DNA from 3 places in the Planococcus alkaliphilus genome. Region 3 is predicted to be linked to each of the others. Evidence: riboswitches for the same ligand, from Rfam matches in the RefSeq annotation. Region 3 holds a riboswitch; each other region holds the start of a gene.
What was found. A riboswitch is a leader RNA that binds a small molecule or an ion and turns the genes downstream of it on or off. The one in region 3 is predicted to bind S-adenosylmethionine.
Positions count from the first base shown of each region.

Region 1: it holds a riboswitch for S-adenosylmethionine, as region 3 does, so the genes downstream of both, AC2EXB_RS17580 (cyclase family protein) here and AC2EXB_RS13980 (aminotransferase class I/II-fold pyridoxal phosphate-dependent enzyme) in region 3, are expected to answer to the same signal.
Region 2: it holds a riboswitch for S-adenosylmethionine, as region 3 does, so the genes downstream of both, metK (methionine adenosyltransferase) here and AC2EXB_RS13980 (aminotransferase class I/II-fold pyridoxal phosphate-dependent enzyme) in region 3, are expected to answer to the same signal.

Region 1 covers NZ_CM168060.1:3,377,690-3,388,331, forward strand. Annotated here, with positions in the region: gene AC2EXB_RS17555 (DUF2975 domain-containing protein) at 1-447, opposite strand, end outside; gene AC2EXB_RS17560 (hypothetical protein) at 562-900, shown strand; gene AC2EXB_RS17565 (hypothetical protein) at 852-1,058, shown strand; gene AC2EXB_RS17570 (hypothetical protein) at 1,125-1,358, opposite strand; gene AC2EXB_RS17575 (hypothetical protein) at 1,418-1,762, opposite strand; gene AC2EXB_RS17580 (cyclase family protein) at 1,898-2,644, opposite strand; SAM riboswitch class I at 2,740-2,841, opposite strand; gene AC2EXB_RS17585 (ABC transporter permease) at 2,913-4,118, opposite strand; gene AC2EXB_RS17590 (ABC transporter ATP-binding protein) at 4,111-5,043, opposite strand; gene AC2EXB_RS17595 (ABC transporter ATP-binding protein) at 5,066-5,911, opposite strand; gene AC2EXB_RS17600 (GntR family transcriptional regulator) at 5,915-6,304, opposite strand; gene AC2EXB_RS17605 (hypothetical protein) at 6,320-7,042, opposite strand; gene AC2EXB_RS17610 (RNA polymerase sigma factor) at 7,372-7,896, shown strand; gene AC2EXB_RS17615 (hypothetical protein) at 7,883-8,680, shown strand; gene AC2EXB_RS17620 (TetR/AcrR family transcriptional regulator) at 8,783-9,394, shown strand; gene AC2EXB_RS17625 (MMPL family transporter) at 9,429-10,642, shown strand, end outside.
Region 2 covers NZ_CM168060.1:1,275,947-1,286,588, forward strand. Annotated here, with positions in the region: gene AC2EXB_RS06655 (metal ABC transporter solute-binding protein, Zn/Mn family) at 1-458, opposite strand, end outside; gene yidD (membrane protein insertion efficiency factor YidD) at 548-778, opposite strand; gene AC2EXB_RS06665 (Dps family protein) at 888-1,334, shown strand; gene AC2EXB_RS06670 (NUDIX domain-containing protein) at 1,399-1,857, shown strand; gene AC2EXB_RS06675 (alpha/beta hydrolase family protein) at 1,838-2,620, shown strand; gene pckA (phosphoenolpyruvate carboxykinase (ATP)) at 3,054-4,646, opposite strand; SAM riboswitch class I at 4,885-4,998, shown strand; gene metK (methionine adenosyltransferase) at 5,199-6,395, shown strand; gene AC2EXB_RS06690 (gamma carbonic anhydrase) at 6,442-6,951, opposite strand; gene AC2EXB_RS06695 (alpha/beta hydrolase) at 7,055-7,858, shown strand; gene AC2EXB_RS06700 (LLM class flavin-dependent oxidoreductase) at 7,881-8,894, shown strand; gene AC2EXB_RS06705 (ZinT family metal-binding protein) at 9,283-10,257, shown strand; gene AC2EXB_RS06710 (TRM11 family SAM-dependent methyltransferase) at 10,328-10,642, opposite strand, start outside.
Region 3 covers NZ_CM168060.1:2,616,881-2,627,522, forward strand. Annotated here, with positions in the region: gene AC2EXB_RS13945 (hypothetical protein) at 1-509, shown strand, start outside; gene AC2EXB_RS13950 (hypothetical protein) at 632-799, shown strand; gene AC2EXB_RS13955 (LLM class flavin-dependent oxidoreductase) at 863-1,870, opposite strand; gene AC2EXB_RS13960 (STAS domain-containing protein) at 2,161-2,937, opposite strand; gene AC2EXB_RS13965 (cobalamin B12-binding domain-containing protein) at 2,912-3,565, opposite strand; gene AC2EXB_RS13970 (hypothetical protein) at 3,570-3,941, opposite strand; gene AC2EXB_RS13975 (antibiotic biosynthesis monooxygenase family protein) at 3,938-4,243, opposite strand; SAM riboswitch class I at 4,452-4,557, shown strand; gene AC2EXB_RS13980 (aminotransferase class I/II-fold pyridoxal phosphate-dependent enzyme) at 4,662-5,837, shown strand; gene ystJ (NADP-dependent malic enzyme) at 5,944-7,185, opposite strand; gene AC2EXB_RS13990 (hypothetical protein) at 7,368-7,697, opposite strand; gene AC2EXB_RS13995 (YeiH family protein) at 7,841-8,983, opposite strand; gene AC2EXB_RS14000 (phenylacetate--CoA ligase family protein) at 9,123-10,481, opposite strand; gene AC2EXB_RS14005 (CpsD/CapB family tyrosine-protein kinase) at 10,499-10,642, opposite strand, start outside.

The DNA of each region.
Region 1 (10,642 bases), 760 kb from region 3:
GGCATTTTGCAGCAGCTTTTGGAGCACCGCAGCAAAAACCGCAATGACAATCGCTCCGAAAGTGATGATCATCCCCAAGCCCCCAAGGCCCGGTGCATCATCTATCTGCGCCGTATACAGGATAATCGGCAAGTTCAAGATGAACAGCACGGTAATCGTCAGTGCACAGTATTTGATGTTCTTCAGCGCTTTTACCGACCGTTCCGAAAAAGCGATGCCTTTATCAATATACCCCAGAAGCTTCAGCGTTTGGTAGAGCGCTGCGAAATAAGCGATGGCTGAACCGTATAAAGCAAGCATAAAGACGTATTGCAGGAACGCCCATTTCGGCAGGATCTCACCGACAAAACCGGTCATCGGCGGCACGACGAAAATAGAGATGGCCAAAGCCGGCAGCGCCATCAGGACTATGACCAGCTTCAAAAAGATTGTTTCCCGTTTCATCAAAAACACCTCACTCGTTTGTTATTACATTGAACTTAGCATATTATTTATCGTAAATCAATAAATAAATGTTGATTAGCGTTTTATTCCCCTCTCATTTCATGCGGAAACTTTTTAGTGGATAAAGCAGTCCCGTTTATTAATAGAAGAAAAGAACTGAGATGCACGATGAAACGATGGATGATTTTAAGCCTGCTGCTGGTTGCTTTGTCCGGCTGCATCGGGGAAAATTACGATTTTACGCCGCCTGGCATCACCCTTTCCGGGAGCGCTCCTGTCGAATGGGACGAACTTGCAGAAGCGGATGTCGATTGGCTGGGACCGGAAAATAAACGGATTGATACAGAAGTGGAAGACTTTTTGGCGTTTGCGGACGAGCAGCCCGAAATGCGTTTGTGGCGGGCGAAATGGTTGACCTGCTCTTTGAACACGGAGATTTTGATTTTCAAAGTTTAAGTGTCCGTTTGTGGCATGGCGGCGAAGAAACAGCGGTTGAAGTCGAAGATCTGGCATTTACTTTGCCCAGCACAACGGGTGATTACTTGATCGAAGTCAACCTTCTGGCTGACCGCGGAAGTGCGCAATATGCCGGGAAACTGTCGGTTTACGACTAACACCAACAAGAAACGCCTGACAGCAATGTGTCAGGCGTTTTCATACAAATTTTATTTTCACTCGAATCACTCTTCCGGGAAATCCAAAATCTTGATCGTCTTGAATCCCAGGATAATTTTAAAGTTAAGGCCCCAGTTGGCGGTGACGATTTCCAGGTCGGCATCTGTGACGGAAAACTGGAGGACGATGTCGTTCTCGTAGTCAATGACGACATAGGCATTGGCGTTTGAAAAAATCTTATAGGATTTGTGTGCAATGAATGTCCAGCCGTGCTTTAAGCCGTGGCTCTTGTTTCCCATCCCGTCACCCCTTTTCGTTTGTTATGGAATATGGAAACATTTTTTGTCCAGCTAAAAAATCAAACTGAAATCGCAGCTGTTTTATATGCATCATCAATCAATGCAAAGATATAGGCAGAATTCATGGATTTTGCAGCTACTTCTTTACTGATTCCTTTCGCTCCATTTTTTCGGATTTCATAGTAATCGAAGATCGATTCAAAATCACCGAAAGTAATACGTCTTTCATTTTTCAGGCTTACGCTCGGCAAATTTGTTTTAGCATTAGCAACCACAATATATTCATCATTTCTTGATACAGAAAACCATTTAGGTATTCGTTTATTTTGCGGCGTTGTAGGGATTTCAAATGACCTGCTGTTTGCCTTCGTTAAAATGTACTGCCAAGTCTCACTCGGATTCATCTATGAAACCCCTCCTCTATTTCAGCATAATCTTATTATAATTGAAAATATTAGAAGATGTAAGAGCGCTTTCATTTGTCTGGATTCAAAAACAGACAGCATGGATACACTGTCTGTTGTCAAAGATTCTATTTCTTACGGCAAGATTGCAAACGAACGCATTGGAAAGCCGGAAGCCTTGTCCGCTTTCGGGACGATGTTGAAAATTACGGCCCCTTTTGCCGGCAGCTGATCGAGATTTGCAAGCAGCTCGACTTGATAGGTGTCTTGGTCGAGTACATAATACTCGCCGAGGAGCGCGCCGTTTCTGCGGTAGTCGATGGCAGAATCGGTGTCGAACGTTTCATGGCCGACTGCCCGTACGCCCCGTTCTTCAAAAAGGAATTTCAATGCGTTAACGGACCAGCCGGGTGCATGGCTATTGCCTTCTTCGTCTTTATTGTCGAAGGCTTCCTTGTCCGGCCAGCGTTTGCTCCAATCCGTGCGCAGCGCGACGAACGTGTCAGCTTCGATTTTGCCGTGTACGGCTTCGAACGCTTCAATGCCGTCAACCCCTAACGTAAAGTCAGGGTCTGCTTCCGCTTCTTTTGACTTGTCGATGACAACGAGCGGAAGAACAAGTTCCTTCAGCCCCAGTTCGTGAAGATAGCGGGCATCGCGGACAAAATGGATCGGTGCATCGAGATGGGTTCCGTATTGCCCGGGAAATGTGAAGCGCTGGGCAAAGAAGCCGTCGTCGTGGTTGAACAAAGTATCGAATTTCGCATCTTCAAATGCCGAGAAATGCGGCGAGTCGGGACCGAATGCATGAGTCAAGTCGACCCAAGTCTTCTGTTTCAGTAAGTTGATGGCTTCGATTGTTTCGAGTGTTTTGATGGGCATGGTAAATTCCTCCTTGGGGTTTGTGGATAGAGGGCAACTAAAAACCCTCTTCCTGGATTAAGAAGAGGGTTTGGCAGATGAAGGTCAAAGTTCTCTTCTTATCTTCAAGCTTGAACGCTTTTGGAATTAGCACAGTACTTTGCAGTCTGTTGCTGAGGCTTCAAAGGGCCAAATCCCTCCACCTCTCTTGATAAGAAAGTTATATTCAATTAGTTATCCATAATCCTACAATCGGCCAAGTGAAAAGTCAATCTATTTTGAATTCTTTTTAAGCGCGAATCCATTTCCAGATTTCGCCCGGTGTTGCGTTCTTGCCGTACATGAGAATTCCGGTCTTGAAGACTTTTCCTGCAAGCTTCATGAAGACCCAGACACTGATGGCAAGAATGGCGACAGCGATGCCGATTTCCACCCATGGCCATTCTTCAAGAAGCGATAGGCGCAAGATCAAGACTCCCGGTGATGTAAACGGGATGTAGCTTCCGAGCTGTGCCCAGAATCCGCTCGGGTCGCTGAATACAGGACCGATGAACAGGAACGGACTGAACGGCAGCATCATGACAAGCCCCTGGAAGTTTCCGGCGGTCGAGATGTCGGCCATTGTGGCGCCGATACCGACGAACAGTGCCGCATACAAGAGGTAGCCGAGCACCGCAATCAGCAGCAAGACGGCCAGTTCCGGCACGAGCAAGTATTCCATGATCGGCATATCGATTTTCCACAGCAGCACCGGCAGGATGATCGCGACATAGACGATCAGCTGGATGATGCCGAGGACGAAATAGCCGATGATCTTGCCTTGCATCAAATCAGCCGGCGTCAAAGACGACAGGATGATTTCGGCGATTTTATCTTTCTTCTCCTGCGACGCGCTTTGGAAGATCGCCATTCCCGTGAAGACGATCGACAGCATGACAACAGCGGCGAAAGCGCCAGGAATGATGCGTTCGAGCATCCCTTCGCTGAACAGTCCGCCTTCGTCCGCTTCAACAGAAGCGTCTTCAAAGACGATGCCCTGCGCGACCATTCCCGCTTCTTCCGGCGTCAATCCAAGCTGTTCGATCTGCATCATCTGCAGCGGTCCGCTCAGCACTTGGACTTCCTCCATGAATCCCGAATCGGTCTCTTCGTTTGTATAGACCGTGACTTTGCCGTTTTCAACCGACTGTTCATTGATGAAGACGTATGCGGCGTCTTCTACTTCAAGCGCAGCTTCCGCTTCCTGTTCGGCGATTTGCGTTTCTTCCAGCTGCCATTCGGTCGAGGCTGCAGCAGCTTCCAATTGTTCGTAGACCCCAAGCTCGTCGTTGACGTAGACTTTCGTTGCGGCCGGTTCGTCGTCTGAACGAAACAGGTCCGGCAGCAAGAAGAAGGCCAGGAAAATAATCGGTGTCAGGAACAAGCCAATGATAAACGATTTGCTTTTCATATTGCGTTTGATTTCCCATTTGGCGACTTTCATCGTGTTACGCATGTGCTTCACCCGCTTCCTTCAAAAGATTCTTGTCAGTGGCGATGTCGATGAAGATTTCGTGCAGCGAGATGCGGTCGATCGACAGTTCCTGGATGTCCAGTTCCGCCGGCAGATTCTTCAGCCAGACGGCCGGCTGCACATTCCGCGACAGATACAGCACCGCGATTTCCCCGTTCTGTTCCACCCGTTCCACTTCCGGCAACCCTTCAAGCAGGCTCCGGCTGTTCACGCCGTTGATTGTGCATTTGAAGTTGGCGTATTCCCTTTTCACCTCGCTGAGCGTCCCGTAGATCACTTTTGTTCCACGGTGGATCAAAAACAGGCGGTCAGCCATTTCTTCGACCAGATTCATCTGGTGCGAAGACAAGAGAATTGCTGTGCCTTTTTCAGCGAGCGAGCGAATCTCTTCCTTGAACAGCTCCTGGCTGACCGGGTCAAGCCCTGAAAACGGCTCATCGAGGATCAAGAGCTCCGGTTCATGGAGAATCGATGCGATAAACTGCACTTTCTGGCCCATCCCTTTTGACAGTTCTTCCACGGCGACTTTGTCTTTTCCTTCAAGCCCGAACTTTTTCAAATACGCGAGTGCGCGTTCTTTTGCGCGGTTTTTCGGATAGTCTTTCAACTCTGCGAGATACAGCAGGATATCCATGACGTTGACGTTTTTATAAAGGCCGCGCTCTTCCGGCAGGTATCCGATTTTGTTGCGCGGGATTTCCTTGTTTTTGCTGTTGTGGAATGTGATTGACCCGGCATCCGGGTACATGATGCCCATGATGTTTCGGATCGTTGTCGATTTCCCCGCACCGTTCGGCCCGAGCAGCGCCATGATTTCCCCTTTTTTCACTTCAAATGAAATATTCGAGATGATCTGTTTGTCTTTGAATGATTTGCCTAAACCTTCTACAGCGAGCATCGTCTCCATGTTCTTCATCCTTTCCGGATTGTTATTTCAGCAGCAGGCTGATGATTTCTTCCAGTTCCAATGCTTGGTCATCGAGGACCTGTATGTTTTGCGCCACGATAAACTGTTCTGTTGCATCAGGGTTCTCGCTGATCAGCTGGCGGCCATCACGGGAAAGTTCTCCCGGCACCGGTCCATCCGGCATTTCCGTGAGCCAGTAGCGGCGGTAGCTCGCAACCAGCCGGTCTTTCTCGTACAGACCGACGCCTTTTCCGTCTTGCATGAGAAACAGGTAATCTGCGAGTTTCCGCAAATCGTCCGCCTGATGCGTCGTCAAGACGACGGCACGGTCTTCCGGCTCCATCCAATCGACGAGCAAATCCATGAACTGCTTTTTTGACGGAATGTCGAGCGATGCGGTCGGCTCGTCCAAGATCAAGATATCCGTTTTGCGCGGCAAAGCGAGTGCTAAGCTGAGCTTCTGCTGCATGCCGGGCGATAATTTGCCGAAGCGCTTATCGAGCGGGATATCAAAGAGCCGGATGATGTGTTCAAAAAGCTTGTCGTCCCATTTCAAATACAGCGGTGCAATCAGGTTTTTCAGTTCATTTCCGGTATAGGCGTTCCAGCCGACCTGTTTTTGCGGCTGAAACGTGATATGCCGTTTCCAGCTTTCGTCTCTGCCGTCAACCGGTTTGCCGAGGATGCGGATTGCTCCTCCGTCCATGCTGGCGAGGTTCATCATCAGCTTCAGCAATGTGCTTTTGCCGGAGCCGTTGTTCCCGACGAGTGCTGTGATGGTGCCCGCTTCGATTTCAAGGTTTACCGGACCCAGCTGAAAATCGTCCACTTTCTTTCTGGCGTCTTTTATTTCGATCCATGCTGGCATCTGTCATTCCCCTTTTCTGAGTTTTTCTAGAATCTCTTCAAAGACCGCTTTGATTTCACCGGGCGTGTAATCGTAGTCCATGGCGTTTTGGATGGCCCGCTCGAATTCCGCCCGGACCGAAGCTGTCATCGTATCTTGTTTCACGGTGCCTTGTATTTCTTTTACAAACGTTCCTTTGCCGTGGGCTGTTTCGATAAAGCCCTGTGCTTCCAAGTCCTGATAGGCGCGGCGTATCGTAATGACACTGATTTCCAGGTCTTTCGACAGCGCCCGGATCGATGGAAGCGGCGTTCCGGCTGCGAGATGGCCGCCTGCAATCAAGGCTTTCAGCTGCTTTTCAATTTGATGGTAAATGGGTTCACGAGAATCTTTGGATAAACGTATCGGCAGCAAACTCCAGTCCCCCTCTCACAGGTAATCCGTTTTCTTGATCATTTTCCGCATATCCGCCTGCCAGTATTTCCAGCCGGCGACACTCAAGGCAATCGCTGCAATTACGGATAGCCATGTCCAGTCCGTTGCCAGTGTCATGGTCCAGCTCACAAAGCCGTTGCCCGCGAACCAGTAAATCAGTCCGTAGACAGCTGCGATGCCGGCAATCATGTAAATGAACGACTTTACGATTGCGCGTGTTTTAAAATTGCCGCCTGCTTCACTTGCGGCCATGATGAAGCCGACCGCAATCGACAGCGCGAACCAGATCAGCACGAAAGCGATATAAGTGACCGGTGTCATCAGGCTGCGGAAATTCTCCGATACGACCGGCAAGCTGATCAGCAGGATCAGCTGAAACGGAAACGAACAAACGGCATGGACGACAAAGCGGCTTTTGACAATGACGCCTTTTGGAATCGGCAGCTGCTGCAGCATGACAATCGACGGCGCTGTCCATAAATCCCCGTCCATTTTCTGCATCTGGAATTCCTTGCTCTTCATCCATGCCGGGAACAGAAAGAAAATCACCAGGAACAGGAGATCAAAAAACCGGAACTCGCCTTCCAGGTAAAGGTCAAACGTCATCAAGACGAGCATGCTCATCGCAATATAGAAAACAAAAATCGTGATTAGGCTTTTCATGGAGGCTTTCAGTTCAAAAGCTGCGAGCCGGGAAGCTTGTTTCCATTCATTCATCTATCAACACTCCTTTTTAACTGTTATACTGTTTATACTCATATACACAGTATCAAATCTTTTTGGGAACTGTCAACAGATTGTATAAAATAGTTTGAAAATTCTTCCGACACGATAAAACCCTCCAGAAAAGAGGACTCTTTCCTGAAGGGTTCGTCTATTCAACTCTGGAAAGCAGCAATATGGCTTGTGAAATATCCGCGTGTAGGCTTACTGTTCTTGTATAATTTGCTAATATGCTAAAAAAATAAAATAAATTTCCAAAAACACGACTTTTGATTTTTGATTACGTCTAACAAGTAGAAACCTAAATTAGGGGGCGAGATTCCTTGACCAACGAAAGAAAAGTCGAAATCACTGAGTGGTATCAGCAGCATGGCGATTCGGTCTTCAGGTATATCTTGCTGATGGTGCGCGATCATCAACAAGCGGAAGATTTAACACAAGAGACGTTTATCAAAGCATTCCGGTCTTATGACAGCTTTGAACGAAAAGCAAATCCGAAAACCTGGCTTTTTCGGATTGCGCATAATGTCACCATTGATTTTATTCGAAAGCAAAAGCCTTTGGAGCTCTTAAAAGAACTCGTGCTGCTCGGGAAAAGCGCGAACGCAGCACCTGAAGGCATCGTGGAGATCAAGGAGAATTCCACCGAACTTTATGATGCCTTAGGCCAGTTGAAAGCCCCGTACCGGGAAGTCATTGTCTTGAGGAAAATAAGGGAGTTCAGTATCCAGGAGACTGGCGAAATTTTAAATTGGTCCGAGAGCAAAGTGAAAAACACGCTTTCCCGTGCCCTTTCCGCATTGGAAAAACAGTTGAATAAGGAGGGAATTATCCATGAAAAAAACTGATGGCACACAGAATGCCTTAGACAATCAGTTGAAACAATTGGATCAGGATATCGTTTGGAGCAAGAACCATAAAGCAAGGCTGCATAGCCGGATTTTATCAGATTTGGATAAGCAGGAATCCAAGACCCGATTTTTCAATGGCTTTAAATTCACCTCCAGTTTAGTGCTGTGCTCCATCCTTTTAGTGGCCGGGATCATTTTCCTTTCGCAAACGCTCCTTCAAGGAGACAGCGGAACAACGACGGGAAATAACACAGAAGAAGAACCTGCCTTGTCAGGAAACGAAGCGGTCGATGCCGAAACGAGCAAAGAATCCATTCAGGCTGTTATTGAAAAAGAATTTGACGGGCCAGATGAGAAGTACAAAGAATTATCGGAAGCGGCAATGGAAGCTCAAAGCAATATCTCAACTCAAGAAGAGTTCGATGCCCTGCAGGAAACACCGGTATGGCAAAATTATTTAGACTACATGGCAGATACCTATGCTTCTTACTTCACAGAAAACGGCTATGATAAGTTTTTAAATGCCACTCCCGCTTTTATGTACAGCGGTTTTGAGGGCGACTATGACCTGACAGCGTCGGATATTAAAATCAGCCAAAACGAAAACAACCTGAAAATGTATCAATTCACTTTCCAAGTCGACTACAAAAATGCAGACGGAGAAGTCCAGCCGTATGCGTTCGAAGGCGAAGCCATAGCTTCGGAAGAAGGAAAAATCGAGGAGCTGCAATTTCTAGATAGGGATGGCTTGCTTACAGCCATAAACGAAGATATTTATTGAATGAACATCCTCTTTATGTTCACAAAAAATGCACAAAGGGAAAAATTGCCCTTTGTGCATTTTCGTGATATAACTTTAACGTAACTCTAAAGAGGTGACGAAATGGCAGAAAGCAGTTTGCGCGATAAAAAGAAAATAGCGACGCGGAAAGCATTGGCTGAAGCAGCCTTTACCCTCGCAATCGAACACGGAGTCGATGGTTTTGTAGTAGAAGACATTGTCATGAAGGCCGGCTATTCCCGCCGGACATTCGCCAATTACTTTTCCTGCAAAGAAGAAGCGATTGCGAATTCCTTGAGCCTGGATGATTACTTTCAGCCGGAAGGGCAGTTCGAATTTTCTCCGAAGGACCATACGCCCTTGGGGACCATTGAGATTTTCATCCGGCGCAGTTTCACGATCAACAAACTGAAGCGGTTGAATCAGCTAATTTCCCTGTCACAGACCCATCCGGCGCTCCGGCTCTATGTGACCGGCGCATTAAAGGAAATGCAGGATTTTGCCGCCAGCGGCATCAGCGAGGAATACGGCAGCGATTACCCGGAGGAATATTACCCCATCCTGATAGGCGCTGTGTTTGGCGCACTCTTGCCCGTTCTCGATGAGAGATTCGATGTAAATCTGCCGGATGGCGAAGAACAAAGCGAAACCAGCAATGAGTTCAATGACTACATGGATACCGTCTTTACTCATTTACGAAAAGGATTCAATTGAACCAACCAAACCAAGAAAGAACGGAGTTGCACACGTGTCGAGATTTTTTTACAGCATCGGAAAAACAGCTTACAGCAAGCCTTGGCTTTTCATTGCCGGCTGGCTACTCATTTTAGGAATCATCATCACCGCCATCGTAACGAATGGCGTGAGCACAAGCAGTGAAACTAGAATTGACGGGACCGCCGCACAGGACGTGCTGGACGAGCTCGCAGAAGAATACCCGGCAGCCTCGGGCGGCCAGGGCAGCTACCTTTTTGAAGTGCCTGAAGGACAGGCCATCGACGACCCTGCAAACGCACAGGCGCTGGCCATGGCGGTCAACGAAATTTACGGATTGGACCATGTCGTGAATCCGATGGAGATGCTTCAGGACCCGGAAGCCATGGCGCAGATGCAGGAATTGCAGGGCATGTTGAGTCAGCTGCAGACGCCTGAAGCCGCTCACCGTCCCCTCGTCATCAAGGATATGCCGGTTCCCGGTGTCCAGATTTCCGAGGACGGAACCATTGCGTTATTCCAGTTCCAACTGACGAAAACCGTGGAAGATTTAAGCGAAGCGGAACGTGAAGAGCTGGGTGATGCAGCGGATATCGCTGAAGAAGGCTCTTCCATCACGGTCATCCCGACCGGAACGCTGCAAGGGGTCGATATTCCGATCGGCGGCACGCACGAAATCATCGGTTTGGCAATCGCCGGCATCATTCTTGTTGTCACACTCGGCTCATTGATCGCTGCCGGTTTGCCGCTCGTCGTCGCTTTGATCGGCGTCGGCGTCGGTGTCGGCGGCACGTTCGCATTGTCGAATCTGTTTGAGATCAACAGTTTGACTCCGGTACTGGCCCTTATGATCGGGTTAGCCGTCGGAATCGACTATGCCTTGTTCATCGTTAACCGCCAGCGCAATCTGATCATGTCGAAGAACCTAACCGCAAAAGAAGCAGCGGCACGGGCAACCGGGACAGCAGGCAGCGCAGTCTTCTTTGCCGGCCTGACGGTCATCATCGCGCTCAGCGGATTATTGGTCATCGGAATCGGCTTCCTGAGCAGCATGGCGCTTGTCGCTGCACTCACCGTTTTAATCGACGTACTTGTCGCTTTGACGCTCCTTCCGGCATTGCTCGGATTGATCGGCGAGCGAATCGTTTCGAAGAAAACAAGAAACAAACAACAGACAGCAGGCTCTTCCAAACCAAGCTTTGCGCAAGGATGGATCACCGGCCTTCTGAAAGCTAAATGGGTAGCGGT
Region 2 (10,642 bases), 1.3 Mb from region 3:
TGGGCTTCTTCATCATGCGCTTCTTCATCGTGAGACTCGTCATCATGAGCATCGCCTTCATGATGTTCTTCATGGCTAGTCGCTGCCACCAATTCCTCATCAGTGATCGCATCAGCGGTTGCAACAAACTCGACGTTTTCATTCTTCAGCGTTTTTTGTGCACTGTCGATAAATCCTTCAAGGCCAAGCCCGACGTAAAACATCAAATCCGCTTCAGCAAGTGCAATCATGTCTTGCTGGGTCGGTTCAAAACTATGTTCATTGGATCCTGCCGGATAGATGGACTCAACAGTAACGGCTTCGCCGCCAATCCGTTCTGTAAAGTAAGTGAGCGGATAGACGGTCGTATAGACATGGAGCTTCGCGTCGTCTTCCGGTTCAGATGTTGTACCGGTTGTCGAGTCGCCGCAAGCAGCGAGTAGTAGAATAAGGATCAGTAACGGAATAAGTTTCTTCATAAATTTCCTCCAAAATGTAACGGTTACGTTTTATTTACTTAGAGAATATTACACGATGCAATTTCAAAACACAAGAAAAACCACCAAAATTATTTTTTTGGTGGCCATTCTTCTGGAACAAAATCGATTCCGCCTTTATTGAAAGGGTGGCAGCTCAAGATACGGCGTACAGCCAGATAGCCGCCTTTTATCGCTCCATGCTTTTCGACAGCTTCGATTCCGTAATGCGAGCAGGTCGGATAGAAGCGGCAGCTGGGTGGCGACAACGGGGAAATGAAACGCTGATAAAAGCGGAAAATTTTAATAAGGATCGTTTTCATCGTGAAGTCATCTTCTTTCAAGAGAAAGTTTCTTTATGTTTATTGTAGGCAGGTTAGAGGTATAAATAAAGTATAAGAGCTTATCAAATACAAATGGAGAGTGATTTTAATGTCAGCAGAATTAAACCACGAATTAAACGTACAAGTTGCAACTTGGTCAGTAGCCTATACGAAATTACATAATTTCCACTGGTATGTAAAAGGGCCGTCATTCTTTACGCTGCACGTGAAATTTGAAGAATTATACAATGAAGCGACGCTTCATATGGATGAAATTGCAGAACGGCTGCTTGCACTGGGCGGAAAGCCGGTGGCTACGATGAAAGAACAGCTGGAGCTTTCAGTCGTTGAAGAAGCGACAAGCAAAGAAACTGCAGAAGAAATGGTTGATACTGTAGTGAGCGACTATGATAAAATCATGGTTTCCTTGAAAAAAGGAATGGAACTTGCTGCTGCAGACGGCGATGATATGACGGAAGATATGTTAAACGCGATCCACCAGAACTTAGAGAAGCATTCTTGGATGCTTTCTGCATTCTTAGGCGAAAAGAAGTAAAATAGAAGGACTCGGCGTACACTTTAACGAGTGTACGCTTTTTTGATGGCAGTGAGGTGAAAAGATGATTTATACCGATTTGAACGGCTTTCGCTGTGAACTTTCCTTTGTTTCCGGCTCTTTCGATGTTCCGAGCCGTCATGTCTTAGTTATTGCAAAGTATGAGGGGAAGTGGCTGATGACGGACCATCCAAAGCGTGGAATCGAATTTCCGGGCGGCAAGGTAGAGGCTGGCGAAAGTTTAAAGGCAGCGGCAGCTAGGGAAGTATATGAAGAAACAGGCGGCGTAGCTGCGAAACTGGAATGGTTTGCAGAATATGTCGTTTACGGCCAGCCTTCTTTCTGCAAAACGGTTTTTATTGCCGAAGTGGACCGGATCGATTCCGTGAAATTGATGGAAACAAAAGGCGCTGTATTGAAAGAAGGATTAGAAGTAACAGAAGATTTCAGTTTCCTTATGAAAGACCAGGGAATGCTGAAAATCATGGAGAAGGTGAAAGAACTTGGAAAATGGGAAAATTGAATCGGCGAAACTTTACCCTTCGCCTAATCCACGGGTAAAGTTGACGGAAATTGTCTATTGGTCTGAAGGCCTTAAAGTGAAAGGGCTGCTCGCTGAGCCGAAAAAAGGAAAAAGTACGAGTGGTATCCTCTATTTAAGAGGAGGCATTCAATCGATCGGGATGGTACGCCCTGCACGCATTGCGCAATTTGCCGCTTACGGATTTACGGTTTTTGCACCTTACTACAGAGGGAACCGCGGCGGGGAAGGACGCGATGAATTCGCGGGGGCAGACCGCTGGGATGCTGTCCATGCAGTGGAAGTGCTCAAGCAGAAATGTTCAGGGCCAGTCCACCTGCTGGCATTTTCACGCGGTGGCATCATGGCACTTTGGACAGCGGTCTTGCGTGATGATATTGCGTCAGTCGTAACATGGGCCGGAGTGACGGATACAGTGCTGACGTATAAAGAACGCCCTGATATGCGGCGCATGATGAAGCGCTTGTATGGCGGCACTCCAAACGCCGCTTTGACTGCCTTCGAAGAGCGGAATCCGCTGCTGCGGATCGAGGAAGCACATATGCCATTCTTAATTATTCATGGCTTGCAAGATGAGAATGTCTTTCCTGCGCAGGCGTATTTATTAGAAGAGGCATTGAAGATGAATGAACAAGCGCATGAAACCTGGTATTTCCTGGAATACACGCATTTCTTCCCGCCGGCAGCGAACCGGAAAGTGGCGAAAGCGCTGACTGTCTGGATGAAAGAGCAGGAAAAAAGTTGACCGATTGGAACCAGGAAATAAAAAAGAAGCTCTCCATATTAACTGGAGAGCTTCTTTCCAGTGTGTTGAAAAAGATAGAAACTAAAATAAGTTTCATTCAGGAATCCGATATTCCACAAAACAGCTGCGCTTTCCAGCGGGCTCACGCCCAATCCTCCTCGTTCGCGGTGCTCCCTGCGGTGTATCGGTCGACTCGCTAAGCCGCAGGAGTCTCCGCTGTTTTGCTCCATATCTCTAGAAAGTTCTCTAGCACCGGCGCGGCTTCGGACTGGGCGAAGCAATAAGACGAGTGGTCTTCTCGGCTTATTGTGGGAGCCTTGTCCATAGCGCCGAAGTGCGGTTTATAGAAGCAGATGCTCCAATTCAACCAGTTTCTCGACAAACGGAAAGAAGCTCTCCATATTAACTGGAGAGCTTCTTTCCGTTTGTTTGCTTATGACAGTGGAGCCGGTCCGCCAAGTTGGCTGATGGCTGGATCTACTGTACCGAACTTTTTGAAGTTGTCTTGGAATTTAGATGAAAGTTCTTTAGCTTTTTGATCGTATGCGTCTTTATCTGTCCATGCATTGCGTGGATTCAAGACTTCAGTAGGCACGCCCGGAATTTCTTTTGGAATTTCCAAGCCAAAGATTGCTTCTTTTTCTGTCTCGATATTGTGCAATTCGCCTTTCATCGCAGCGCGCACCATTGTACGGGTATAAGAAAGTTTCATACGGCTTCCGACACCGTATTCGCCGCCAGTCCAGCCTGTGTTTACCAAGAAGACTTCCACACCATGTTCGTCGATTTTCTCGCCCAGCATTTCTGCATACACAGTTGCGTGAAGCGGAAGGAACGGTGAACCGAAGCAAGTTGAGAAAGTGGCTTCAGGTGCTGTGATACCGCGTTCTGTGCCCGCAAGTTTAGATGTATAGCCGCTTAAAAAGTGGTACATCGCTTGTTCTTTTGACAGTTTGCTGATTGGAGGCAAGACGCCAAATGCATCAGCCGTCAAGAACACGATAGTTTTAGGGTGTCCGCCTACAGACGGGTCTACAATATTATCGATTGCTTGAATCGGATAAGCTGCTCGTGTATTCTCAGTTAGGGAACCATTGTCATAATCAGGGATGCGCGTTTCCGGATCTACAACAACATTTTCAAGAACCGATCCGAAACGAATAGCGTCATAAATCTGCGGTTCGTTTTCACGCGATAAATTGATGGTCTTCGCATAGCAGCCGCCTTCGATATTGAAAACGCCGTTATCCGACCAGCCGTGCTCGTCGTCGCCGATCAATTTGCGGTCGCCGTCTGCTGACAAGGTCGTTTTCCCTGTACCGGACAATCCGAAGAACAAGGTTACATCCCCATCTTTGCCGACGTTCGCTGAACAGTGCATCGGAAGAATCCCTTTTTCCGGCAAGATGTGGTTCATGATGGAGAAAATCGATTTCTTCATTTCGCCGGCGTATTCTGTTCCGCCGATCAAGATGATTTTCTTTTCCATCGATACAATGATGAAGGTTTCAGAATCTGTGCCATCAATAGCCGGATCTGCATGGAAGGTAGGCGCATAGACAACCGTAAATTCTGCTTCATGCGCTGCCAGCTCTTCTTTTGTCGGACGAATGAATAATTGATGCGCAAACAGGTTATGCCATGCATACTCATTGATGGTTTGAATCGCCAGGCGTGACTCATGGTCAGCTCCAGCAAAGCCTTTAAATACATATAGAGCATCTTTTTGCTTCAAGTGATCGATCACTTTTGCATAAAGGTTCTCGAAAATTTCCGAAGAAATCGGGCGGTTGACATTGCCCCAATCTATTTTGTCTCTCGAAATTGCCTCATCAACGATGTATTTATCTTTTGGCGAGCGGCCTGTATATTTGCCGGTTTCGGCTGCTACAGCGCCTTCTCGAGTTAATACCGCTTCCCCACGGGATGTTGCAGCTTCCACTAATTGTGGAACAGATAATTGAACGTGCACGTTTTGGCCATTTAAAAGATCCTTTAGGTCGTTTTTGATATTCACTGGATTCATTTATATGTACCTTCCTTTTCGGTTATTCCCATTGCGAATGGGGAGGATGTATATTCGAAGATTAGTATAACACATTGTGTTAAATAGTCTATACTAATAACAAAGGGAATCGAAAAAAACGTAAATAATGTGCTTTTTGGAGGCCAATAAAACCATTATATCTTTTATTGAAAGAGTTGGTCATTAAAAACGTTGACATCGCTAAGCACATTCCGTATGATGAAAAATTGAACGGATACTCTTATTCCGAGCTGGTGGAGGGGGCAGGCCCTATGAAACCCGGCAACCTGCTGCGAATATGCAGAGAAGGTGCCAAACCTGAAGCAAGGCACAAGGCCTTGGACGATAAGAGTGAAAGGTGCTACTGATGATTTCTCCTTTCCTCATGTATATGATGGAAGGGATTTTTTTATGAAATTTTGCCCTTAATCCTCGTGTACAAGAGCCACAACGGCTTAAAGTTCAATCCCTTTTGGGAACGGACTTGACATGGGAAACGAGTACCGTATCAATTTCGAGAGCAATCTCGCAGGATCTAAGGAGGAACACATTTTGACAAACCGTCGATTATTCACGTCAGAATCAGTAACAGAAGGACATCCGGATAAAATTTGCGATCAGATCTCAGACGCAATTTTGGATGCGATTTTAGCAGAAGACCCAAATGCACGCGTTGCATGCGAAACAACCGTAACTACAGGACTAGTTTTAGTAGCCGGTGAAATCACGACTTCTACGTATGTGGATATTCCGAAAGTAGTTCGTGAAACTGTTCGCGAAATTGGCTATACCCGTGCAAAATACGGTTTCGATTCTGAAACAAGTGCCGTTTTGACAGCGATTGATGAACAATCACCGGATATTGCTGCCGGAGTCAACGTAGCGCTTGAATCGCGTGAAGGCCAAATGACAGATAAAGAACTAGATGATATCGGAGCAGGAGACCAAGGTCTGATGTTTGGATACGCAACTAACGAAACAGAAGAATTCATGCCGCTTCCGATTGCCTTAGCGCATAAATTGGCGCGCCGCCTTGCAGAAGTGCGGAAAGAAGAAATTCTTCCATACTTGCGCCCGGATGGCAAAACGCAAGTGACAATCGAATACGATGAAAACAATAAACCATTGCGTGTGGACACAATCGTTATTTCGACTCAGCATCATCCAGAAGTGCCGCTTGAGCAAATCCAGCGCAATATTAAAGAATATGTCATCAACGAAGTGGTTCCTGCACACTTGATCGATGCAGAAACAAAATACTTCATCAATCCAACTGGTCGCTTTGTAATCGGTGGGCCACAAGGGGATGCGGGCCTTACTGGACGCAAAATCATCGTAGATACTTACGGTGGATATGCGCGCCACGGCGGCGGTGCTTTCTCAGGGAAAGACGCAACAAAAGTGGACCGTTCTGCAGCTTATGCAGCTCGCTACGTAGCGAAAAACATCGTAGCAGCGGGCCTTGCTGAACGTTGCGAAGTACAGCTAGCTTACGCAATCGGCGTAGCTCACCCGGTATCAATTGCAGTCGATACGTTTGGAACAGGCACTGTAGAAGAAAACAAATTGATCGAGCTTGTACGCGGAAACTTTGATCTGCGTCCAGCAGGGATCATCAAAATGTTGGATCTTCGCCGTCCAATCTACAAACAAACGGCAGCATATGGCCATTTCGGCCGCACGGATATTGATCTTCCGTGGGAGCGCACGGACAAAGCAGCAGCTTTGAAAGAGCAATCCGCTCAATAGAAACACATAAAAAGACGGCTGAGCAAATTTGCTCAGCCGTCTTTATTTATTGAAGCGATTTGTAGTATGCTCGTTTTTCAGCGTATTCCCGGACAATGCGCTGCATGTCTTCGATGTCTTCTTTGCGCAGCTCGCGCACCACTTTTGCGGGCCGTCCAAATGCCAGCATGCCAGGAGGGATGACTTTGCCTTGCGGAACGAGACTGCCGGCTCCGATGAATGCTCCTTCTCCGACTTCGGCCCCATCTAAGATGATGGAGCCCATTCCGATTAACGCACCTTTGCGAATTTTGCAGCTATGCAAGGTCACTTGATGGCCGATAGTGACTTCGTCTTCCAAAATCAGCGGGTTCCCTGGGCTTTGATGAAGCATGCATAGGTCTTGGATATTGGTTTTCTTGCCGATAATGGTAGGTGCGACATCGCCGCGGATGACGGTGTTGAACCAGACCGAAGAATCTTCACCGATAACGACATCGCCGGTAATCGTAGTATGGTCAGCGATAAAAGCTGAGGGGTGAATGGATGGGTGTTTGTCTTTGAATGGGTAAATCATGGAAAACCTCCAGTAAAAAAGATAAGATAATACTAATCCTATCAAAATAAGCGTAAAGGTCAAATGGCGTTGCAGCCTGCGCAAGAGAAAGAGGTGGCTTGAAATGTGGAAATGGGAATCCATCGGACCGGCAAAAGCTGTAGTTGTCCTCATTCATAGTGCATATGAACATCATCTTCGATATTCTTGGCAAATCGATCATTGGCGTGGCGCCAATTTCCATGTCATCATGGGAGATTTGCCTGGGCATGGCGAAAATGCGGAAAAAGATACGGCGCATCGGGAACCGTTTGAAGACTACGAGAAATCCATAAAGACAGCGGTTAAAGTCGCGATGGAAAACGAATTGCCGGTATTTATCGTGGCTCACGGCTTAGGGGCGACTCTTGCGATGAGTGTGCTTTCCAAAAATAGAATGGATATCGCCGGAGTTGTTTTCACTTCGCCTTGGCTGCAATTGATCAAGACACCTTCTAAATTTTCGAATGCTTTGACCGGCTTTCATAAAGTGACTTCCCGAGTAAAGATCAATCACCATATTTCCATCGAAGAATTGACCAAGAACCAAGAAGTGATCGAGCAGGAAAAAGAGGATCCTTTCTATCGGACCGAAATTTCGGTAGGCTGGTATCATGAGCTTCAATCCTACTTAAAGCTGCTTGCCCAAAGCAAAGGGGTATTTCCGGACATTCCGGTATTTATCCATACAGGAGAACAGGATATGATCACGGATAAAGAAACAGCGAAACGCTGGCTCAAACAGCAAAATCTTAAGGAATTCAGCTACAAAGAATGGACAAATGCTTACCACGATTTATTCCAGGAGCCAGAACGCGAAGACATTTTTATTTCTTCGCATTTATTTATCAAGAATGTTTTGCGTTCTTTAGGATACGTGGTGCAATAAGTTTTGTGAGAGAAGGGATGACATGGCCTTAGCCTTTAGTATATTAGATCAATCGCCGATTTCAGAGGGCCGTACACCCCAGGAAGCGCTGAAAGAAACAGCGAAGCTCGCACAAATGGCAGAGAAATGGGGCTATACGCGATTTTGGGTTTCCGAACACCATGATGCTACGACGCTCGCAGGTTCTTCACCGGAAATATTGATATCCCATTTGGGGGCAATGACAAATACGATTAGACTCGGTTCAGGAGGGGTCATGCTGCCGCATTACTCTTCTTTTAAAGTGGCTGAGAACTTTAAGCTCCTTGAAACTTTATATCCGGGACGGATTGACGTCGGGGTCGGACGGGCGCCGGGTGGAATGCCGCGGGCGAGCTATGCGCTGAATGAAGGACGGAAACGGGATGTAGACCGTTTTCCTGCTCAAATAGACGAATTGCGCATGTATTTGGAAGATCGGATTCCGGAAGACCATGCGTACTACGGCATGAAAGCGACGCCGGTAACAGATTCAGCACCGCCGGTTTGGGTGCTGGGTTCGAGCCAGAGTTCTGCGCAATTGGCTGCTGAAAAAGGCTTGCCTTATATGTTCGCGCAGTTTATCAATGGAGAAGGCGGCCAAAGTTTTGCCAAAACTTACCGCGACGGTTTCGAATCAATGGATGGATCAAAACCGTATCAAGGCGTAGCGATTTTCGTTGTATGCCAAGAAACGGAAGAGAAAGCGGAATGGGTGGCGTCTTCGATGGACTTATCACTTGCCATGGGCGCACAAGGAATGCCATCAAACGGCACGCCGCCGCCTGAGCGCGCCTTCAATTATCCGTATTCTAAATTCGAACGCCTGCTGGTGGAAGAAAACCGTAGACGGATGATTGTCGGGACACCTGAAAAAGTAGTCGATGCTTTGGAAGAATTAGCAGAAGGCTATGGTGCGGATGAAGTTATGCTTGTGACCATCACGTATGATTTCGCCGACAAATTGGCTTCTTACCGATTAGTGGCAGAAGAAATGCAGAAACGGCAAAGCAATTAGATGATTTAATTTTGAAAAATTGAATCGGTTCTTAAGTCGAATAAACGTCCGTAAAATGTTCTCAACATTTGCGGATGTTTTTTTATTGCACGGGAATATAAAAAAAGGCTTGCAATTAGGACAAAATAAATATAATCTATAAAACGTAATGATTACAATTTATAAAATGCAATCAAAAGGAGCGGAAGGGAATATAGTGGATTGCAACTACTGGTACATTATATCTGGCTGAACTGAAATTTTTAATTGAGCCAAAAATTTTGATACATAGTAAAAGAAAAAATTTTGCAGTTTTTCAAAACGTAATGATTACGAATAAAAGAAGGGCAATTGGATTTTGAAAGACTGTACATAAAGAAAAGACATTCAATTTCAGGAGGAATAGAAAATGAAGAAAATAGTAAAAGGACTCGGGTTATTCCTATTGGTTTTGGCATTAGCCGCATGCCAGTCAACTGACGAAACAAACACGGGCAGCGCCACTGAGCAGCGGGCTCATTCAGAAAGCGAAAAAACGGATCAGGAAGTGCCTGAAGGCGTATTGATTGAAGGGTTGGCAGCACATTATCATACAGGAGATGAAATCGAGCTGACAGCATTCTTAAAAGAAGAAGCTGGAGGCGGCCATTGGCACTGGTATAGCAGGGCTAGCAGCTCCGATGAATGGGAAATGGTTTCTGGACAGGAATCAGCCGATTTTACCGGAAAAGCAACGAGTGAAATAGCAGAAATTAAAGCGGTCTTTTACGGTGAGGGCGAAGCGTCAGAAGTCCAGTCGGCACCTGCCGAAATTGCGATTGATGACCATCATGGCCATGATGAAGCCACAACTCAAATCTATGACGGTTATTTTGAAGACGAACAAGTAGCAGACCGGGAATTATCGGATTGGGAAGGGGATTGGCAATCTGTTTACCCTTATCTCGTTTCAGGGGATTTAGATGAAGTTTTTGCCCACAAAGCTGAAACTGGCGATATGACAGCAGAAGAATACAAAGAATACTATACGACTGGCTACATAACGGATGTCAATCGAGTTTTAATCAAAGACGGGAGTGTAACTTTTTTTGATGGGAAAGAGGAATATTCAGGAGAGTATGCCTCAGACGGCTATGAAATTTTGGCGTATGAAAAAGGAAATCGCGGGGTCCGTTTTATTTTCAAAAAGACGGGAGGCTCCGAACAAGCACCAGCGTTTATCCAGTTTAGTGACCACAATATCTATCCGGTCAAATCTTCGCATTTCCATTTGTATTGGGGAGCGGACCGGAAAGAATTATTGGAGGAAGTTACGCACTGGCCAACGTATTATCCTTCAGACCTAGATGCAGAAGGGCTAGTACGTGATATGCTGGCGCATTAGTAGAGAAGAGCAAAAGCACCCGGAGAATATTCTCCGGGTGCTTTTTTCATTGTGTGAATCTGTTGATAGCTTAAGCTTCTTGCAGAACCTTCGTTCTTTCGCAAACAAGAATTTCCCGAAGAAACAAGCCTTTTTTCACCAAGCAGCGATCGGTGATCGAAAACCCGGCTTCATCGATCATGTAGTCGATCGGATCGATTGTCACCACAAGCAATTTTTCGGTGACAGGCAATGCATCTTTGAGAATCCCTTGTTGTTCGGCCTCGGTAGCACTTGTATAAAGGTTGTAAGGCATGTCGATGATGGCCACATCGTATTGCTGCTTAATATCGGCAATGGCTCCCAACTCGACAGCACCCGATAAACCGAAATGTTTAATATTCTC
Region 3 (10,642 bases):
CAGCACCCGATCCAAATGAAGTGGAAGCGATTAAACAAGCAGCGCCAGTCCATCTGATTGGCACCGTTATTGAAGACGAGATGCTCGAACAAATCGATGACTCGAATTTCCCATATCAGGAACGGAAGATGGTTTTACAGATCACCTCGATCGTTAAGGGCCTTGAAGAGGCAGATGCCAGTTCCTCTGTGGAAGTGCATTATACGTATATTCCGTCTTGGCTCGAGATGGAAGGCGGAGCCCGGATGGATATTGCCAAATCGGACGAAATCGAAATTTGGCTAAAAAAAGAGGCAGGTGTCTGGGAACCCGCTCTTTCAGGAAATACGGTTGTGCATCTATACAAAAATGAGAAGCGTCCGCAACACATGCTTCCCCCTGCAACAACCATGCCTAATTTTATTAAAAGTAAATTGAGTGCCATGCCTCTTGGAATGATCGTAGCGGTCCTGCTCTTTTTTTCCTTAATCCTAATTGCCGGTATTTCAAAACGATTTTCTGCTCGCTAAGAGTCAAATCCGAGTTCATTCGCTTTCAATAAGACAGAATACTCAGTATAATTAACAGAGAGAGAATAATTCATCCATCATCCTTCAGCTAACGATTTTATTCATAAGGAGGCTATTTCATCATGGAACGCGCTCGAGTGGACCAAAAAGAAATTACCCGTCTCTTGGATGAAGATTATTATGCGGCTTTGAATATGATTGGCGAAGGCGGACCGGATTATGCGGCTATTGAGGATGATGCACCTGAAGAAGTGAAGCGAGACGCAAAGAAGGCGGAAGAGCTCCACTAAAATTTTATCTTAGAACAAAATAAGGCCCCGAGAAAGCCATGCTTTCTCAGGGTCATTTTTTGCTCATTCCATTAATTCGGCAACGATTTCATAAGAACGCAGACGATCTTTCTGGTGGAAAATCTGCGAATTGATGATTACTTCGTTCGCTCTTGTTTTATTGATGAAACTGCGCAGTTTTTCACGAACCACATCCGGTGTCCCGACAATCATCGATTCCGAATCCAATTTCTCACGGAAAATCGCAATTTCACGGTCCGTCCATTCCTCTTCCAAATTATCGATTGGCGGCATGAAAGTTGTTGGCATTCCGCGCATCAAAGCAAACATTTGCGCTTGGCTTGAAGTCGCTAACCACTCAGCCCGTTCTTGAGTATCGGCTGCGATCACATTGACCCCAACCATTGCATAAGGCTCTTGCAAGTCTTTCGATGGTTTGAAATTCTGATGGTACAATTGCATGGCTTGCATCGTAAAGTCCGGTGCAAAATGGCTGGCAAACGAAAAAGGCAATCCTTTCACTGCTGCAAGCTGGGCGCTATAGCCGCTTGAGCCCAATAGCCATAAAGGAATATTCAAGCCGATTCCTGGATAAGCCTTGACGCGGCCAACCGGGTTATCGGAAAAATAATTCTGCAGTTCAGCGACAGACTGCGGAAATTCATCCACATTGCTCTGCAAATTTCGGCGGAGCGCATAAGCCGTTGCCTGGTCGCTCCCTGGCGCCCGTCCCAATCCAAGATCGATCCGTCCTGGATAAATCGTCTCGAGCGTTCCAAACTGTTCAGCAATGACGAGCGGTGCATGGTTAGGCAGCATAACCCCACCTGACCCCACTCGGATCGTATTCGTATGGCCTGCAATATGGCCAATTAATAAAGAAGTCGCAGAACTGCCGATTCCTGGCATATTGTGATGCTCAGCAAGCCAGTAACGGTTAAAGCCCCATTTCTCTACATGCTGGGCAAGTTCTACACTATTTGCAAAAGACTCAGCCGTTTCGCTGCCTTCATTGATCGGCGCTAAATCCAAAACGGATAAGGGAACATTTTCAAATTTCTTTTGATTCATCTGATCTTCACTCCTTGTCACTAATATTGTAGCGATTTTGCCAAATAAAGGCATGCAATCAGCTCAGACGAGAAAAGCGCAAGCGCCCATCTAGCCCCGACAGGCTTAAGGCAGAACACGCAGGAAATCCTGATTTCCGCAGTGGGCTGACTTAAGACCCCGAGGGGCTGGGCGCTGGAAACTGGACAACGAAAAGCGCAGGCAGCTCGCCAGCCGCGACAAGCTCAGGTCCCCCCGTATCCCCACGCTAATTTCTGCCACATAAAAAAGCCGACTCGGGATTTTTCGAGTCAGCTTTTGCTGGTTTCTGGGCGCAAAGCAATTACTTCCTGCAAAGAAGAAATAAACTTTACGGACAATAGCGATTGAAGATGATGAAGCTTTTTAGCATGAATCGGTTTCACTCCGCAAATAATGCTTTCTGTCCCCATCACGGAGATTGTCTGCAAAAGAGATTCTAAGCTGGTCAATCCCTGACTTGTAATTTTAGTCATTGCAGTAAAGTCCAGAATGACCATTTCCGCATCTACTTGATAAATATTTTCCAACAAGCGGGAACTGACGGCTTCCACTTTTTCTCTGGATAATTCCCCAAATAACGGTATTAAGAGCCGGTCCCTATCCAATTGGATGCAAGGAGCGGATAACTCTTGGACTTGCTGCAACAAGCCCGCAGTCCGTTCTTTTTCCAGAAATAAATCATAATCGGTTTCATTTAGACGGGAACGGAGCTGGCCAAGCTGCTGGATGACTCTCTCCATTTTACCGTCTTTAGGCACAAGTATTACAGATAAGCTAAATTGGCTGTCCCATTTTGCAAAAACATCTGCCAAAATCAGATTGCTTGGCTGGGCGATCACATTCAGTTCAAATTTTTCGACCACCGTTCCAGAAGCCAGCATCTTCTTTGCTTTGTTTGCACTCGCTTCATCCACAATTTCTAAGAATGACGAAATCTCGCCAAATAAACGCCGAGCTTCGTCGGAACAATTGACCACGGAGAGCTTTTCGTTTAACCGAAAAGCCGGGAGCGGCAATGCATCATATTGATATTCTGTATTCATCATCCGGCTCCTCTCCCGTTTTAATCCAGTGTTCCAGTTGCTCGAGGTCCTTCACTAAAATGGCGCCTTCATCAATCAGGATGCGGCTGCTTTCAAATGCAGCCGCTCGGCCACCGACGATGATTGCAGGAGCATGCGCCAGCTCTTTGAAACTTTTGATATAAGCTTTTAAAGTTGGCAGACGATAGACAAGCGCCGCTGATAAAGCGATGGTGTCTGGCTGCCAGCGATTGGCCGCTTCTATAGCATGGTCAAGCGGCATATTCGGCCCCAAATAATGGACAACCCAGTCGTTTTCACGGAAAAGGCTTGAGACCATCTTCAATCCGATATAATGTTCTTCACCCTCAGGCCCTAATACCATGACTTTCCGTTTTGAAGAATGCGTTTCTTCTCCACGCTTATCAATTATCGAAACGACAAAATCGCAAATCGCCGTAGCAAGATGTTCATCTGCCACTGAAATGGTATTCGTTTCCCATAACTCACCGATATGGTACATGGCAGGTGTTAATAGCTGATCAAAAAGTTTTTTCCGGTTATGGCTGTCGAGAAATTGCTGAACTTGCACCAGCGCTTCCCGGTCGTTGCCTTGTAAAAAAAGTTCGGCTAATTCGGTTGGTTGGATCATCTGATCAACCTCCCTTCTTCAAATTGCTGCCTTTCAACAAATCGATCGCCTCTTGAAGGCATTGTTGCATAAATTCTCTTTCTTTCAGTTCAACTTCTGCATCCAATAATCCAATGAGTCTTTCAAAATTATCTATGATCAAGTCTGACTCGATATTTCGGCTCGTTAATACCTTTTCCAGCCATAATGTATATTCAAGAAACACCTGTCTATCGTTCAAACCATACGCCGTCTCCAAATGGTCGAGATGATGCATATTGTCTTTTTCGGTATGGTCAAATCCGTGTTCTCCAAAACGATCCCATAGGGTTGGATATGCTTCATATATTTGAATCGCGATGCTTTTGGCAATTTGCTTCTTTAAATCTTGCTTCATTCTGCCACCACCTCATACTGATGGACTTTTGGCACTATGCCGGCAAGCGCTTTGTCCGGATAATGCTTTTCGAGATCATGGATTTCCTTGAACTCATTGCTTCTTACCCATTCCATGTAGGCCTCTTTTGAATGCCATTCCAAGTGGACAGTCAATTCATTGCGTTTCTTTGTATTCTGGATCAGCCGGAAAGAATGGAATCCAGGAGCTTTATCTACTCGTCTTGAACGTTTGCGATAAATATCAATGAGGTCCTGAGTCTTCTCTTCAGGCACCACAACAGTGGATGTCACAATATACATCAGATTACCCCTTTGAAATAAAGTGTTAATATCCATTATAACCTTTCGTCTTTCGAATTAAAAGAAATCGCCCATTTGCCTATAAAGCGTTTAAATCTTAAAACGTTTTTTCCATTTAAAAGAATATTTTCACAATTTCTCTTGCAGTTTCTGGTGAGATGGTTTAAGCTTGAAGACATCGCACCACCCATAACTTCATATTATTTATTTCTTATCAAGAGAGATGGAGGGATTTGGCCCTTTGATGTCTCAGCAACCAGCCTGACGAAGGCCACGGTGCTAATTCCAAAAGGCATATGCCTTAAAGATGAGAAGAACGCGTTCCCTATAAAACGGGGCTTTCTTCTTGCTGAAGAAAGCCCCGTTTTTCTATGCATTAACCAGAACCGTTCTCTACAACTAATAGGAGGTTTTCATGATGGCAAATCATTTAGAGACTCGTTTTATCCATTCAACTGGCGTAGACAAAGAAACAGGGGCAGTCAACGTCCCTATTTACTTGTCTTCCACTTATCATCAGCCCAATATCGATGAGTTCGGACCATTCGACTACAGCCGTTCAGGCAATCCAACGCGTCAAAAATTAGAGGAAACGATTGCGAAACTCGAAAACGGCACCCGTGGATTTGCCTTTTCTTCCGGCATGGCTGCGATCTCCTCTGCTTTCATGCTTTTATCTGCCGGAGACCATGTTCTCGTTTCTGAAGATGTCTACGGCGGAACTTATCGTTTCGTCACAGAAGTGCTGAATAAATTCAATATCGACTACACATTCGTCAATATGACCGATCTCAGTGAGATGGCCGCTGCCATCCGCGAAAATACAAAAGTCATCTATATTGAAACACCTTCTAACCCGGTGATGAACATCACAGATATTGAAATCGCAGCTAAACTTGCAAAAGCGAACGATTGTTTAACTTTTGTCGATAATACATTCATGACGCCTCTTTATCAAAACCCACTTGACCTTGGAGCAGACATCGTCTTGCATAGCGCTACAAAATTCCTTTCCGGCCATAGTGACATCATTGCCGGACTCGCTGTGACAAAAGACGAAGAGCTCGGCAGCCGGCTCGCTTTTATCCAAAACACATTCGGTTCGATTTTAGGGGCGCAAGATTCTTATTCACTTATCCAAGGCATTAAAACACTTGGTGCCCGTATGAAACAGTCGTCCGCATCAGCTCGAATTATTGCCGATTATTTGCATAGCCATCCCGTAGTAGAAGAAGTATATTACCCCGGTTTCCGTTTCCATCCGGGAAATCCGATACATGAACGCCAAGCACGTGGAGCAGGTGCAGTTCTGTCCCTGCGCCTCGCCGATAAAGCCGCAGCCAAAATTTTCGTCGACAGCTTGCAAATTCCGGTTTTCGCAGTATCGCTCGGGGCAGTTGAAACAATTCTTTCCTACCCAGCGACCATGTCTCATGCATCTATGCCAAAAGAACAGCGTGAGCAGCGAGGAATCACCGACGGTTTGCTGCGATTGTCCGTTGGTTTGGAATATGCTGATGACTTGCTCGAAGATCTCGAACAAGCATTAAAAAAAGTACGCGAAGCTAGCCTACAACCTGTATTAACTAAATAAAGCAAGATACGAACCCGGACAGACATCAAGTTTTCTCATGCTTCTACACAACCTAAAAAGCCGTTCACCTTTACAAAAGATGAACGGCTTTCTTCTATATATATTGTTATTCTCTCACAATCACTGCGGTTAAGTTTTCCGCGGTTTCATCAATCTGATTTGGGCAAGCAGCATAGTTGGCAACGCCTGTTTCGATTGCGGCAGCCGCTACCGCTTTGGCAACTGCTGTAGCCACGCGCAGATCAAAAGGAGCAGGAATGACATAATCCTCGTGGAGTTCATCTTCTTCAATCAAATCGGCAATGGCTTCAACCGCTGCAATTTTCATCGCATCATTGATTTCACTGGCTTGCACATCTAACGCCCCTCTGAATATGCCTGGGAAAGCTAATACATTATTCACTTGGTTTGGAAAATCCGACCGTCCTGTACCGATTACTTTGGCTCCTGCACGCTTAGCCTCATGCGGCAAGATTTCAGGATTCGGATTTGCCATCGCAAAAATAATAGGACCTTCCGCCATGGTTCTCACCATTTCTTCAGTTAATGCACCTTCTGCAGAAACGCCGATAAAAACATCCGCGCCAATAATGACCTCATGGAGCAAACCTGCCTTGCGTTCGGAGTTGGTCATCTCTGCAACTTCTTCTTTAAACGGGTTCATTCCATAAGCTCGGCCTTTGAAAATCGCACCTTTTGTGTCGCACATAATTACGTCGTTAAAGCCGAATTTATGAAGAAGCTTGACCACAGCAATCCCCGCAGCGCCTGCTCCGTTCACAACGACTCTCGTGTCGGCAATTTCTTTGCCGACCAATTTTAGCGCATTGACCAAGCCAGCTAAAGTAACAATGGCGGTTCCATGCTGATCGTCATGGAATACAGGAATATTCATCTCTTCTTTTAAGCGCTGTTCCACGATAAAGCAAGCCGGTGCTGAGATATCCTCCAAATTCACACCACCAAATCCAGGCTCCAATAATTTTACCGTCTGGATAATGGTTTCGGCATCTGTTGTTCCAAGGCAAATCGGAAAAGCATCCACTCCGGCAAACTCTTTAAAAAGCACAGCTTTTCCTTCCATGACAGGCAAGGCAGCTCCCGGACCAATATTTCCAAGTCCGAGTACAGCAGTGCCATCTGTGACAACGGCGACTGTATTGCCTTTCATCGTGTAGTCGTAGACTTTGGCCGGATCCTGCGCAATTTCCTTGCACGGTTCAGCCACTCCTGGAGAATAAGCGAGGCTTAAATCGCGTCCATTTTCTACTGCCACTTTTGACCGGACTTCCAACTTCCCTTTATGCTGCAGATGCAATTGCAAAGAGTCATTTCTCAGATTCGACATCGCTTCATCCCCTTCAATACATAATGGTTCATTATAGAGTGATTTCTGAAAATTGAAAGTATTTTTCGTAATATTCGGACTTTTGACTGAGAGTTTAAAAATTGAAAACGCTTTCTTTCCGGTATTTTGGATCACAAACAAAAAAGCCCCATTAGGAGCTTTTTAGCTTCATGTTAAGATTTTCATAAATGAAACGATTCATCGTAAATCGGTTTCATATGCAAATCGAATTTGCCTTTTACTTCCTCAATATCGTAAATGTTTCCGGGAACTTCACCTTTTTCGATTTTATCAATATGCGTCTTTACAAGATCGGCAAAATATTTTCCGCAAGCGACGTCATTGGGGTATTGCGCTTTTACTCTTTCCACAAGTTCTTCACTCATAATTTCCTTAAATGCATAATACAAGGCTGCATTTATAAGCGTCAATGAGTCTTTGCCCGCATACGAAACGAAATAATAATTGCCATACTGGTCTTTTAATAAATCCCTTTTCGCTACAACTTCCATTTCATCCACTCTCCTTATGTCCTTTGTGATTCCATACCCTTAGCCCTTCTTCAAAAAACGTTTACCCGGAGATTCTCAATCGGAGTAAGCTGTTCCTCCATAGAAAAAGCCAGTGGCACTTGCCACTGGCTCCTTTGTATTATTTACACGGAAATCAATCCGCCAAATAGTGAGATCAGCAGTAAACTGACCATCCCGACGGAAATGGCTGCGATAAATCCGATATAGAATGGCTTAATGCCCATTCCTTTAAATACTTTCAAATTCGTACCAAGCCCTACTGCTGCCATCGCTAGGCCGAGCATGTAAGTAGAACCGAACGAACTCCAAAAACTATAGAAACTTTCCCAAGTACCCGGATCCCATATTCCAAAAGCCGAGCCGGAAGAAGCCATTGTAGAATCACCGATTGTCCGCAACAATGACAAGAATAAAAATCCTAAAATAAACAATGGGAATAATTTATACCATTTCGGCAATTGGGCTGCCTGTCCATTTTCTTTGTTGTTCCGGTAGAACAAGAACGAAACAAACGGGATGACAGCGATGATGAACACATTGCGGGTCAGTTTGGTGATGGTTGCAACATCTACCACTGTTGATGAATTATATAATTGATCGTATATTAACGCTGCACCTGTGACTTGCGCAGTGTCATGGATAGCCGTTCCAAGGAATAACCCGGCTTTTATCGGCTCATCCGCGAAAAAAGCATTGGCCAAGTACGGATAAAAAAGCATACCAAGCAAACCAAAAATCGTGATATTGGCGACTGCATAAGAAATTTCATTTTCCTTCGCTTTAATGACGGGTGCTGTCGCCATAATGGCCGTAACGCCGCAAATCCCGGTGCCTGTAGCGATTAAAGTCCCTAATCGCTTGGATTGATTCATTTTTGCTGTAAAAAATAATGTGACAAAAAGTCCTACGGAAATACATGCCACAATGAGCGGCAATCCCCATGCCCCTAATTTTAAAGCTTCGGTCATGCTCAGACGCAAACCAAGCAAAATAATTCCCGCACGCAATGCATATTTAAGGGCAAAACTGATTCCTTTAGCAAATGCATCCGGCAAACCGATAAGATTGCGGATCAGGATTCCGAGAACGATGGCTACAAAAATGCCTGATATCGGGCTAGCACCGCCTTCCGGTAAAATTCCCGCAGCCTGCAATCCGATGCCAATCCAATCCGCACCGATGATTCCTGCCATCATGACAATAAAACAAAGCACTAAACCTGGAATCAGGCGGAGAATAGATGCTTTCTTACCATTTTCAACCATAATACTTCTGCTCCTCATCTCTAACTAGTCTTTTTCTATCGTAACATTTCCAAAGCATTTCTGGGAATGAACAGGCTTCTGAAGCACACCATGAAAAAAGAACAGGAATTTCTTCCTGTCCCACCTTTGAAATCCTACATTAATTAGCCAGCTTATTAATGATGAGCTGAAAATCATTGTCCATATTTTTAGGCATTTCTTCAACCACCCGGATATTAAATTTCATATCCTTGCTGAATGCAGACTGCAAGTTTTGATGAATCGTTTTGGAGAGTTCATTTGTATAGGTTTCCCCGGCTTCCACAAACACTTCAATCTCTTCCTTTTTATGCTGGACAAATTTCATTTTCTTTACGCTTTCCGAGAACTCATTGTCTGTTTCATTAAGCTGAGGCACTTGTACTTTTATATTATCCACTGTGCTCAAACAGCTTGAATCGTATTCTTTGCGGCATTCAATGATGGGCTGAGACAATCCGCATGTACAATTTGCAGCCCCATTATTCAGCTCAGCATATACCCCAGTTTTACAGCGGATGATCGGCGTTCCGTAGCTCATAAAATTGGTGACAATCATTTCCCCGTCTTCAGCCAATTCAATGATACCGGCTCTTGGATGGACGTGAAACTTTCCTGTTGAGCATTCGGACATGATCGGAAATTCGTAAGAAGGGACAAAATATGTGCGCACGGGACAGTTAAATGCTTTTTCGATTTCTATTTGTTGAGCCGGTTCCATCACCCCCCCTTGCAAGAAGATTGCTTGCGGCGAGAATGCCAACTTCCCCTCTGCTTCGTTCAAAAAAACAGCAAGTTTGTATAAGATCGGAGAAGTTCCGTTGATAAAGGCGGGTTGGAATTCATTTAAGTTTCGAATATACAACTCGGCATTCTCTTGTGTGCAATGATAGTTCGAATATAAACGAATGTTCTCTGGACGATTATCCCGCCAATAGGCTTTCTTTTGCTGAGCTTTTGGAATAATTTTTCTGGAAGTGAAAATCGCTTGTTTCATTTCCCTGGAGGCTCCACTATCCTGCGGTTTGTAAAAATCCATAAACGCATTGCGCTTTTGAATATCTTCTTTTGTGAGCAGAAACTTCAGCGGGACCCCTTCTCTGTCAATTTCGTGGGCAACGGCAGCAGCCGAGCCCTCTACTGCATACATCTGATGAATATGCTGATGAATGGCTTCTCTGTCCAGTAAAGGAAGCTTTTGCAAATCAGCGATTCCCCGGATCGCCTTTAAATCAATCCCTTGATAAAACTTTCGATAAAATTGGCTATGTCCAATTGAATGCTCTAGCAGTCTGCGAAATTCATTCCATCGGTCTTCTTCTCCAAGGTCATCATTTTTTTTGGAAGCAAGTTCGTGCAGCAAGCCCGTATAGGTGTCACCGTATCGCTCTTCTTTCACCTTTTTGTTTTCAAAACCTATATAAAGATTTTGGAAGTATATCGGCAAATGATTATAGATAATCGATAAGAAATTTTGCAATGCCACCTCCTCCTTTGCTACTGATAGTAGTCCTCATAATATTGGTTATTCTCCAATTCATGATTGTTTAAGATAACACCTATAATAGTGGCTTTTGAGGAGATTAATGCCTCTTTTGCTTTCACGATTCTTTTTTTATCGGTTTTTCCGCTGCTCACTAC